2 regions of the Halomonas sp. IOP_14 genome follow, and region 2 is predicted to be linked to the other one. Evidence: predicted binding sites of a transcription regulator. Region 2 holds the regulator's gene; the other holds the start of a gene.
The links. Region 2 encodes PhoB, which activates phosphate uptake and scavenging genes when phosphate is short. Its sites were predicted from a motif close to TGTCATANNNNTGTCANA; they were not measured.

Region 1: a site for PhoB is predicted at 1,874-1,891, ahead of phnC (phosphonate ABC transporter ATP-binding protein). Genes of this name have one in related genera too.

The regions. Positions count from the first base shown of each region.
Region 1 is NZ_JAINWD010000001.1:159,582-164,005, forward strand. Features, by position in the region: gene phnE (phosphonate ABC transporter, permease protein PhnE) at 1-86, opposite strand, end outside; gene phnD (phosphate/phosphite/phosphonate ABC transporter substrate-binding protein) at 96-965, opposite strand; gene phnC (phosphonate ABC transporter ATP-binding protein) at 962-1,807, opposite strand; gene K7H09_RS00805 (methyl-accepting chemotaxis protein) at 2,109-3,785, shown strand; gene K7H09_RS00810 (ABC-F family ATP-binding cassette domain-containing protein) at 4,094-4,424, shown strand, end outside.
Region 2 is NZ_JAINWD010000007.1:91,423-95,846, forward strand. Features, by position in the region: gene phoR (phosphate regulon sensor histidine kinase PhoR) at 41-1,327, opposite strand; gene phoB (phosphate regulon transcriptional regulator PhoB) at 1,330-2,019, opposite strand; gene ubiA (4-hydroxybenzoate octaprenyltransferase) at 2,145-3,035, opposite strand; gene K7H09_RS07510 (chorismate--pyruvate lyase family protein) at 3,071-3,646, opposite strand; gene K7H09_RS07515 (NAD(P)/FAD-dependent oxidoreductase) at 3,784-4,424, shown strand, end outside.

The DNA of each region.
Region 1 (4,424 bases), on a different contig from region 2:
CTCCGCCAGCCGCGCGCGTGTTCGGCCAGCACCGCGTCAGGAGAGAATGAAGAAAGGGCCGGCGGATCCGTTTTGGTCTGATTCATAACGCCCCCTTACATCTTGGCGAAGTCAAGGTTGAGCAGACTACCCATTTCCCGGATCACATCGTAATCGGAGTCAGTGATAACGGCGAAACCTTCGGCTTTCAGGTTGCTCAGGATTTCTTCATCATCAATGCTAATGAAAGCGTCCTGTATCTCCTGCTTGAGTTCCGGGCTCAAGTTGGAACGCATCGCCCAGGGGTACTGCGGATACTCCCCACTGTGACCCAACACCCTAACCTTGCTGCGATCTATCAGGCCGCGGTCCATCACATGTTCAAAGATCACTTCCGATAGTCCCCCCGCATCTGCATTCCCATTGGCAACGTTCACCGCCACGGCATCATGGGAGCCAACAAAATGGGCTTCATAATCCTTTCCTGCTTCCAAACCAGCCGATTCAAGCAACACGGTTTTGGGAATCAGGTGGCTTGAAGTGGAGGCTCGGTCGCCATAGGCCATCTTCATGCCCTCGATATCGGCATAAGACTCAACGCCGGAATCGACATTGGCAATAATGATGGAGCGGTAGGTGGGCTTGCCATCCACAATCATGGCCGCAAAGGGTTCGATCTCGCTTTTGCTTTTTGCCATTACATAGGAGAGGGGCCCGAAGTAGGCGAGGTCGATGCGACCAAAACGCATGGCTTCGATCATGGAGGAATAATCTGTAGTGACGATTAGCTCAATTTCTTTGCTAAGCGTGCTTTCAAGATAGTCTTTCAATGGCTGGTTGCGTTTGATCAGTTCAGAAGCGTTTTCATCAGGGAGCAGCGCGACTTTTAACAGGTCTGGATTTGGATCAGGATCCGCAGCTAAGGCCGACACGGTCATTCCAGCCATAAGACAGATAGCGAAGAAAAAGCTGAATAGCGGTTTCATTGTGCAATCTCCAGTTTTATCGAAGGGGTATTTGCGGATTGAGGGTTGGGGTTGGTGGTTTCATCGGCTTCGGGCAAAACCCCTGGCGCACCGTGGTAAATCTCATCCAGGTGGCATTGCTGTAACTGTGCCGGGGCTGCATCGAAAACGATTTGGGCATTCGCTAGACCAATAATGCGGTCAGCAAACCGCTGGGCATATTCCAGCTGGTGCAGTGAAATGATGGCGGTAATACCATCTTCACGGCATATGTCTCGCAATAATGTAAGCACTCGCTCAGAGGTTGCCGGGTCAAGGCTGGCCACTGGCTCGTCCGCCAGGATCATGGCGGGCTGCTGCGCCAAGGCACGCGCAATGCCCACGCGCTGCTGCTGGCCTCCGGACAGCTGATCGACCCTGGTAAGCGCCTTCTCAGCCAGGCCTACGCGATCCAGGCAGTGCAGGGCAAGCTCCTGTTCCTGCCTGGGTAGCGGAAACAAACTGCGCCAGGTGCTGTGGTAAGCAAGCCGACCCATCAGCACATTCTGGAGCGCCGTGTGGCGTTCAATGAGCTGATGGTGCTGGAAAACCATGGCGGTTTTGCACCGATGGCGGCGTACCGTAGTAATGGTTTCGAGCGCACCTAGTTCGGCCGATATCACTTTGCCGGTGCTGGGCCGCACCAAGTGGTTGAGGGAGCGCAGTAACGTAGATTTACCTGCACCGGAAAGACCGAGTAGAACCGTAAACTCCCCTTTGTGGAAATCAACGGTGGTGGGTCGGAGTGCGAGAACATTCCCAGGATATGTCACCCCCATTTTCTCGATGCGGAGCATTAAGTCAGAGGATTGAACAGGCTCCATTGGATCACCTTCTGCAATGTATAAGCTCACTTGATTGTGACTTACAATGCAACGTTAGCGCTCCTAGGTGACAAAGCTGTGTCATGCAGATGATAAGTTAATGACCATCAAAGGGGCGGGTAGCATGTAATGACATAAGAAATTGGCGCTTTATAAGTTAAAAAAATTTAATGTTTCTGTGCGCGTGCCGATAATGCATTTTGCTTGGTATCAAGATGCGTTGGGTCTAAACGCTTGAAGTTACCGAGATGGCTTCTACCTGCCCAATGCAACGCGCTGCGGGCTTTCACGAGATCCCCCCATGCTACTTCTAAATCGAAGCGTTAAACTGCGGCTTGCCGTGAGTTTAGGCGCGTGTATCTTGATGTTAATTGTTGTCGGTATTATCGGTCTCTACAGTCTCAGCAAAACCAACGATGCCCTCAACAGGACTTATGAGGGGAACTTACTCACCTTGGGTGATCTTATTAAGGTCAACCAAGCACTGCTCGGCAACCGGGTAAAGATAACGGCCGAGCAGCGTGATCGAACCCCGGCATCTGCTATAACAACGAAGCAAGAGGTAGCGGAGAACGATGCCATTATCGACGCCGCCTGGAGTGATTACTTCCCTGAGCGTGTTTCTGGTGATCAAGAGCGTGCAATAGCCGAAAGCTTTATCGTGTCGCTAGCCAGTCTGCGTGCCGGTATTGACGATATCAACGCGGCAATGATTGGCAATGATTATGACGCCGCCAGAGAGATAGCCACCACCACGCTACGTGCTGAATACCCTAAAGTGCTCACGGCGATTCAGGGCCTTATCGACCTTAACAGCGCCCAAGCCGCCGCCAATAACCAGCAGTCATCAAGTGACTATATTTGGACGCGCAACTTCGTTATAGGCGTTATGCTGGCGGCGATCATCTTCGGCATTCTGCTCTCAATATGGTTGGTTCGCGGCATCATGACACCGCTGGGCAAGGCGCAAGCACTTGCCAACGCCATGGCTGAAGGCAGGCTTGATAACGACGTCGACGCTTCAGCCAAGGATGAGTTTGGTGTGATGCTCAGGGCGTTAAAGAGCATGGAAGCCAAGTTCTCGCAGGTGGTCATGTCCGTTCGTAATAACGCCGAATCCGTGAATGTGGCCGCCGACGAAATCGTGCTAGGCACTGACGACCTCAGCCGCCGGACGCAGGAACAAGCCTCCAGCATCGAACAGACCGCGGCATCGATGGATGAAATCACCTCGACCGTGCGTCAGAACGCCGACAACGCATCCGAAGCCGACAAGCTCGTGCACGATGTTAACCAGCAAGCTAACGCCGGGGGCGAGATCGCAGGTCAAGCCATCAAGGCAATGGAAGGTATCAACGCCTCAAGCCGCAAGATTGCCGGTATCGTCGGCTTGATTGATGAAATCGCCTTCCAGACCAATTTGCTGGCGCTGAACGCCTCGGTAGAAGCCGCACGCGCAGGCGAGCAAGGTCGTGGCTTTGCGGTAGTGGCGAACGAAGTACGCAACCTGGCAGGGCGTAGTGCTGACGCCGCCAAAGATATCAAAAAGCTCGTTGAGGAGAGTATCGGCCAAGTCGACAACGGCTCAAGCCTGGTCAACCGAGCTGGCAAATCGCTCGAAGATATCGTCCACGGCGTTCAGCGCGTCTCGGTGTTGATGGGTGAGATTGCCACTGCCAGCCGCGAGCAGTCCCAAGGTATCGAGCAGGTAAACACCGCCGTCTCGCAAATGGACAGCGTCACCCAGCAGAACGCGAGCCTGGTGGAAGAGTCCAGCTCGGCGGGGCGTTCACTGCAAAGCCAAGCAGAGGCGTTGTTGAACGAGGTGTCGTTCTTTAGAGGAGCGACCAATGGCCAAAACCAACGCGCGCTACCCGCTACGCCAAGACCGCGCGACAGCCAGCCTCGGGCTAGTAAAGGCTTGCCGACTCATGTTCTCGGTAGTAAAAAAGAGACCGAAGAATGGGCATCTTTCTAAACGCCTGAAGCAACCATGAAGCGCCCAGCCAGGGCGCTTTTTTGTGAGCCGAAAGCCTCCGCAAGAAAATTCTGAGCCTACCGATCTGATGTTTTCTTTACTCGTTTGTTAATGGGGATAATTCAAATATCTAGACCAGGACTGTCATAACCTTGTTGGTTCGCCGTCATTATTTGTATGATGGTACGTCTTTCCACGTTAAGCAGAGGTAGTTGTCCAATGAGCCATTGATGCCCGCCGTTGCAATAACGGCCAGTCTCCATTAGCCCCTAAAGCAGGGGGAGTACTTGGCATCGCTGGAATCAACTATGACCACTACCCATCTCACCTTAAAAGGTGTCTCCTACGTTTTGCAGGATGGCAGACCGCTTTTCACCGACCTTCACGAGCAGTTCGACACACGCCCCACGGGGCTGGTGGGTCGCAATGGTGTGGGTAAAACAGTTTTAGCCCAAATTCTCGCGGGTCTGTTGCAACCAACCGCTGGCTATTGTCACTGCCCCAATAGCGTGCATTACCTTGCCCAGCAAGTGGCCCAGTCGAAGGGGGCTTCTGTCGCCGATCTCGCAGGCATTCGAACAACCCTGGACGCATTGGCGCGCATTGAAGCTGGCAGCACCGCACCAGAGGATTTTGAAG
Region 2 (4,424 bases):
ACATTGCTACAAATATTATGCGATGGGATGACTTGCTAAATTAAACAAGACGCGAGGGGGGGAAGGCGCAGCGAAACAACGCACCCTTGCCGGGAAGGGACTCAATTTGTAGTTGCGCATCGTGGCGCAACAGCACGTGCTTAACGATCGCCAAGCCTAAACCTGTGCCGCCAGTCGCAGTGCTGCGCCCCTTATCAACACGGTAAAAGCGTTCTGTTAGTCGGGGAATATGAACGGGATCAATCCCTTCACCGTTATCTTCCACATCGATATAGCCGCCACCAGTAGCACTAGCTTTCCAGCGCAGGGTGATTTGGCTGCCAGCAGGCGTGTAGCGAACCGCATTAAAGGCAAGGTTAGAGACGGCGCTGCGAATCTCCTGTTCACTGCCTAACAGTCGGGCATCGCTCTCAAGGGCGACGGTGATGGTATGACGTTGATGCGATAGGGCCAGCGCATCATCACAAACGCTTTGCAGTAAAGGCTCGAGTGACAGTGGATGATGATCTTGGCCGCCCTGGTCAATTTCCAAACGCGAGAGCAGCAATAAATCGTTGACCAGATTCTGCATCCGCTGGGTCTGTTCCTGCATTTGCTGAATACTACGTCCCAAGCGCGGCGGAAGCTGGTCGGAGATATCACTGTAGGTTTCCAAATAGCCGGAGAGAACGGTCAGCGGCGTACGTAACTCATGGGAAACGTTGGCGACAAAGTCGCGCCGCATCTGCTCAAGACGATGCAAGCGGGTGATATCGCGAGCCATCACTAAGCGTTCGTCGTCACCGTAGAGGGTAATTTGATACTGCAGGATTCGCCGTTCATCAATCGGTGAGGTGAGCGTTAACGGCTCACTGTAGTTACGCGAATTAAAATAGCTGATAAAGCCCGGGTCGCGCAGCAGGTTGGTAATGTGTTGACCACGATCATGGGCGGTTTGTAGCCCCAGCATGGCGGTGGCGGCGCTGTTCCACCACTCCAAATCACCGTGGCGATCAAGCATGACCACGCTATCACGCATTGCTTCAGACGACTCTTGAATACGTGCCAAAGTAGCCCGCAGACGGCTTTGGGTGATGCGCTGACTTTTTTGATAGCGGTATAAACGATCGAATAGCTCGCCCCACATCCCGCGAGCGGCAGGCGGTTCATCGTTAGGGTGGAGGGTGAGCCACAAATAGAGTTCGCGTAACTGTCGTAAGTGGTAAAACAAGCATCCCGCAAGCCCTGCTGCAAGCCCCAGCCCAGCCGAGCCCAACAGCCAGCCCAAGCAAGTGCCCAGCGTGGCCAGCCACGCTATTCGCCACAGCTCACGACTCCATAAACGCACATTTACACCCGTGCAGAGAAACGGTAACCGGTACCCCGAACCGTTTGGATCAGGTTTTGATGCACGTCGCCCAGCGCTTTACGCAAGCGGCGGATATGCACATCGACCGTGCGCTCTTCAACGTAAACATTGCCGCCCCACACTTGGTCAAGCAGCTGGCTACGTGTGTAAGCGCGCTCTTGGTGAGTCATAAAAAACTGCAGCAAACGGTACTCGGTGGGGCCCATTTCCAGCGCTTTGCCGTGGGCACTTACCCGGTGGCTCACCGGATCAAGCAGCAGGCCGTTAATCTCAATCGGGTCTTCAACGCCACGTGGCGTCGCACGGCGCAGCACCGCTTTTAGCCGTGCCACCAATTCCCGGGGTGAAAAAGGCTTGGTGATATAGTCATCGGCACCGGCTTCAAGCCCTTGAATTTTATTATCCTCTTCGCCTTTCGCGGTGAGCATAATAATCGGGATTTCAGCGGTGGTTTCTTCACGCTTTAGGCGTCTCGCCAGCTCAATACCGCTAGTGCCGGGCATCATCCAGTCCAGCAGCAGTAAATCGGGTTGGTGGTCGACCACCATGGCATGGGCATCCTGGGCGTTATCCGCTTCGAGCACGCGATAGTCAGCCATTTCCAGCGCTACCGCGATCATCTCGCGAATCGACGCCTCATCATCGACAATCAGAACGGTCTTGGCGGTCATACCAGAGCCTCACGGTGTTCAAAGAAACTAGTTCAAAGAAAAACAGTTCAAAGATAAACAGATCAATGACATGTCAGTGACGATAACACCATGACTTGATGACAATTACATGACAATCGCCTCGATCAGCCAGCCGCAGGCCACCAACTTAGCGCGATACCGGCAAAAATCAGCAGTCCCGACCAGTGATTATTGAGAAACGCCTGGAAGCAGGCATCCCGCTCCTGGTCGCGAATTAAGCGCTGCTGATGCAGAAAAGTCGCTGCCATTGCCGCTAGCCCTAACCAGAAGAAACCACCTAAACCAACCCACCAGCCTACCCAAGCCAGCAACCCCAGGGTGGCTAGCTGGAGTAAGCCGATAATCAAACGATCCGCATTTCCAAACAGCACGGCCGTCGATTTAATGCCAATTTTTAAATCGTCGTCGCGATCGACCATGGCGTACTGGGTATCGTAGGCCACTGTCCAGCACACATTAGCGCAGAATAGCAGCCATGCTTCCAGCGGCACGTGGCCGAGCACGGCGCCAAAAGCCATCGGAATTGCCCAGGAAAAAGCCGCGCCCAGCACCACCTGAGGAAAGTGGGTATAGCGCTTCATAAACGGATAAATAATCGCCAGCAGCACCCCGCCCAGCGAGAGCAGCACCGTAAACCAGTTGGTCAGTAATACCAGAATAAACGCAGCGGCCACCAGGGCGATAAACAGCAGTTGAGCTTCGGTTTCGCTGATACGGCCCGTCGCTAGCGGACGTTGTTTTGTGCGTTTCACATGCCCATCGAAGTGGCGATCCGCATAGTCATTGACCACGCAGCCCGCAGCGCGCATCACATAAACGCCGGCCACAAAAATCAGCAGCACATTTCGCCCTGGTACACCTTCCGCAGCCACCCATAATGCCCACAGCGTCGGCCACATCAAAAGCCATGTGCCTATCGGCCGATTCAAGCGCATCAGCTGTAAAAAATCTGCCACGCGAGCCCATCCCTTCGGCCGCAACAGTGAACGATCCATGCTTACCTCACGAAGAATAAGATGCAGGCGCTAGCCTAGCGCGAAGGCAGGCCAAGATCATCCGCCATCGCCGTCAAAAAATACTCTTGCACTAATAACGACAGACTGCCGTGCTTACAGCCGTGATAAAAAACAGAGCGCCTTCCCCAGGCACAGCCTTCCTGTATGCCGTTGACGCTAGCAAACTGGGGGGAATGCGTCGTTACTTCCAATGGCCCACGCACTAAACCCGGCTGGCGAAATAGCCAACTACCTAGCGAGCGCTCGCCCAGGCACTCTAGCCGTTGGCCCTTTACCTGTGAGAGCGGGGCGACCGAGCGCGCCACCACCCATGGCGTTCCATCTAAGCACAGCGCCACTTCCCGCAGCCAGGCGTAACGCTTGGCACCAATGCCCAGCGCCTGAGCCTCATCCTGGCGCGGCCAACCAACCCCCTGGCGCAACAGTCGTACTCGAAACGGCTTCTCGCCACCTGCGACCATTAAGTGGGCGGTTAACGAGTCGGTGGAGGCAACCCACTGCCACCAGGAAGCACTCATCGCCGGGCGCGCCGCATCAATCGGGCGCCAGCGGGAAAATAGAGGAGTTTGCCGAAAAGCAGCAGCCGTCACCGAGTTCTCCAGGGCAATTAACGGGTTGGCTAGTGTAACATGAGCACTGAAAGGCTTTTGTTTCAGCGACTTTTTTAACGACTCGGTTTAGCGCTTCTTTTTTCGCAACCTTATTTAGCAACTTTTTTGGTGTCTGCATGCCCGCCACCCAAACACAGAAAACCTCTTCGCACTCTGCGCTGGTGATTATTGGCACTGGAATGGCAGGGGTTGGCCTTGCCCGGGCGTTGCGCCGATTGGGCGACCAACGCTCAATCACGCTGGTGAGCGCCGACAGCGGCGATGATTACAGCAAGCCGTTGCTCTCCACCGGCTTCGCCAAGGGCCTGGTGCCCGAACAATTAGCCCAGCGCAGCGCTACTGACCTGGGCGAAGAGCTAAATGCCCAAATGGTTATCCACACCCAGGTAACCGCACTGGATGTGGATAACCAAACAATTCTGCTCGAAGGCGGCATGGTGCTCGGCTACGACACACTGGTACTGGCCACTGGCGCTGCACCACGGGTGCCCTTCAGCATTGAACCCAGCGTAGCCCCACGCTGCTTTACCATTAACGACCTGGATGACTACCGCCGCTTTCACACGGCGCTAGGCCAGGGCCCTGCACGGGTGGCGATTGTTGGCGCGGGGCTGGTCGGCTGTGAATTTGCCAACGACCTCCACGCTGGCGGCCATCGTGTCAGCCTCATTGCCCCAGAAGGAACCCTACTTCCTCGCTTGCTGCCACCGCCCTTAGGGAACGCCCTAGGCGATGCCTTTAGCGAAGCAGGTATCCA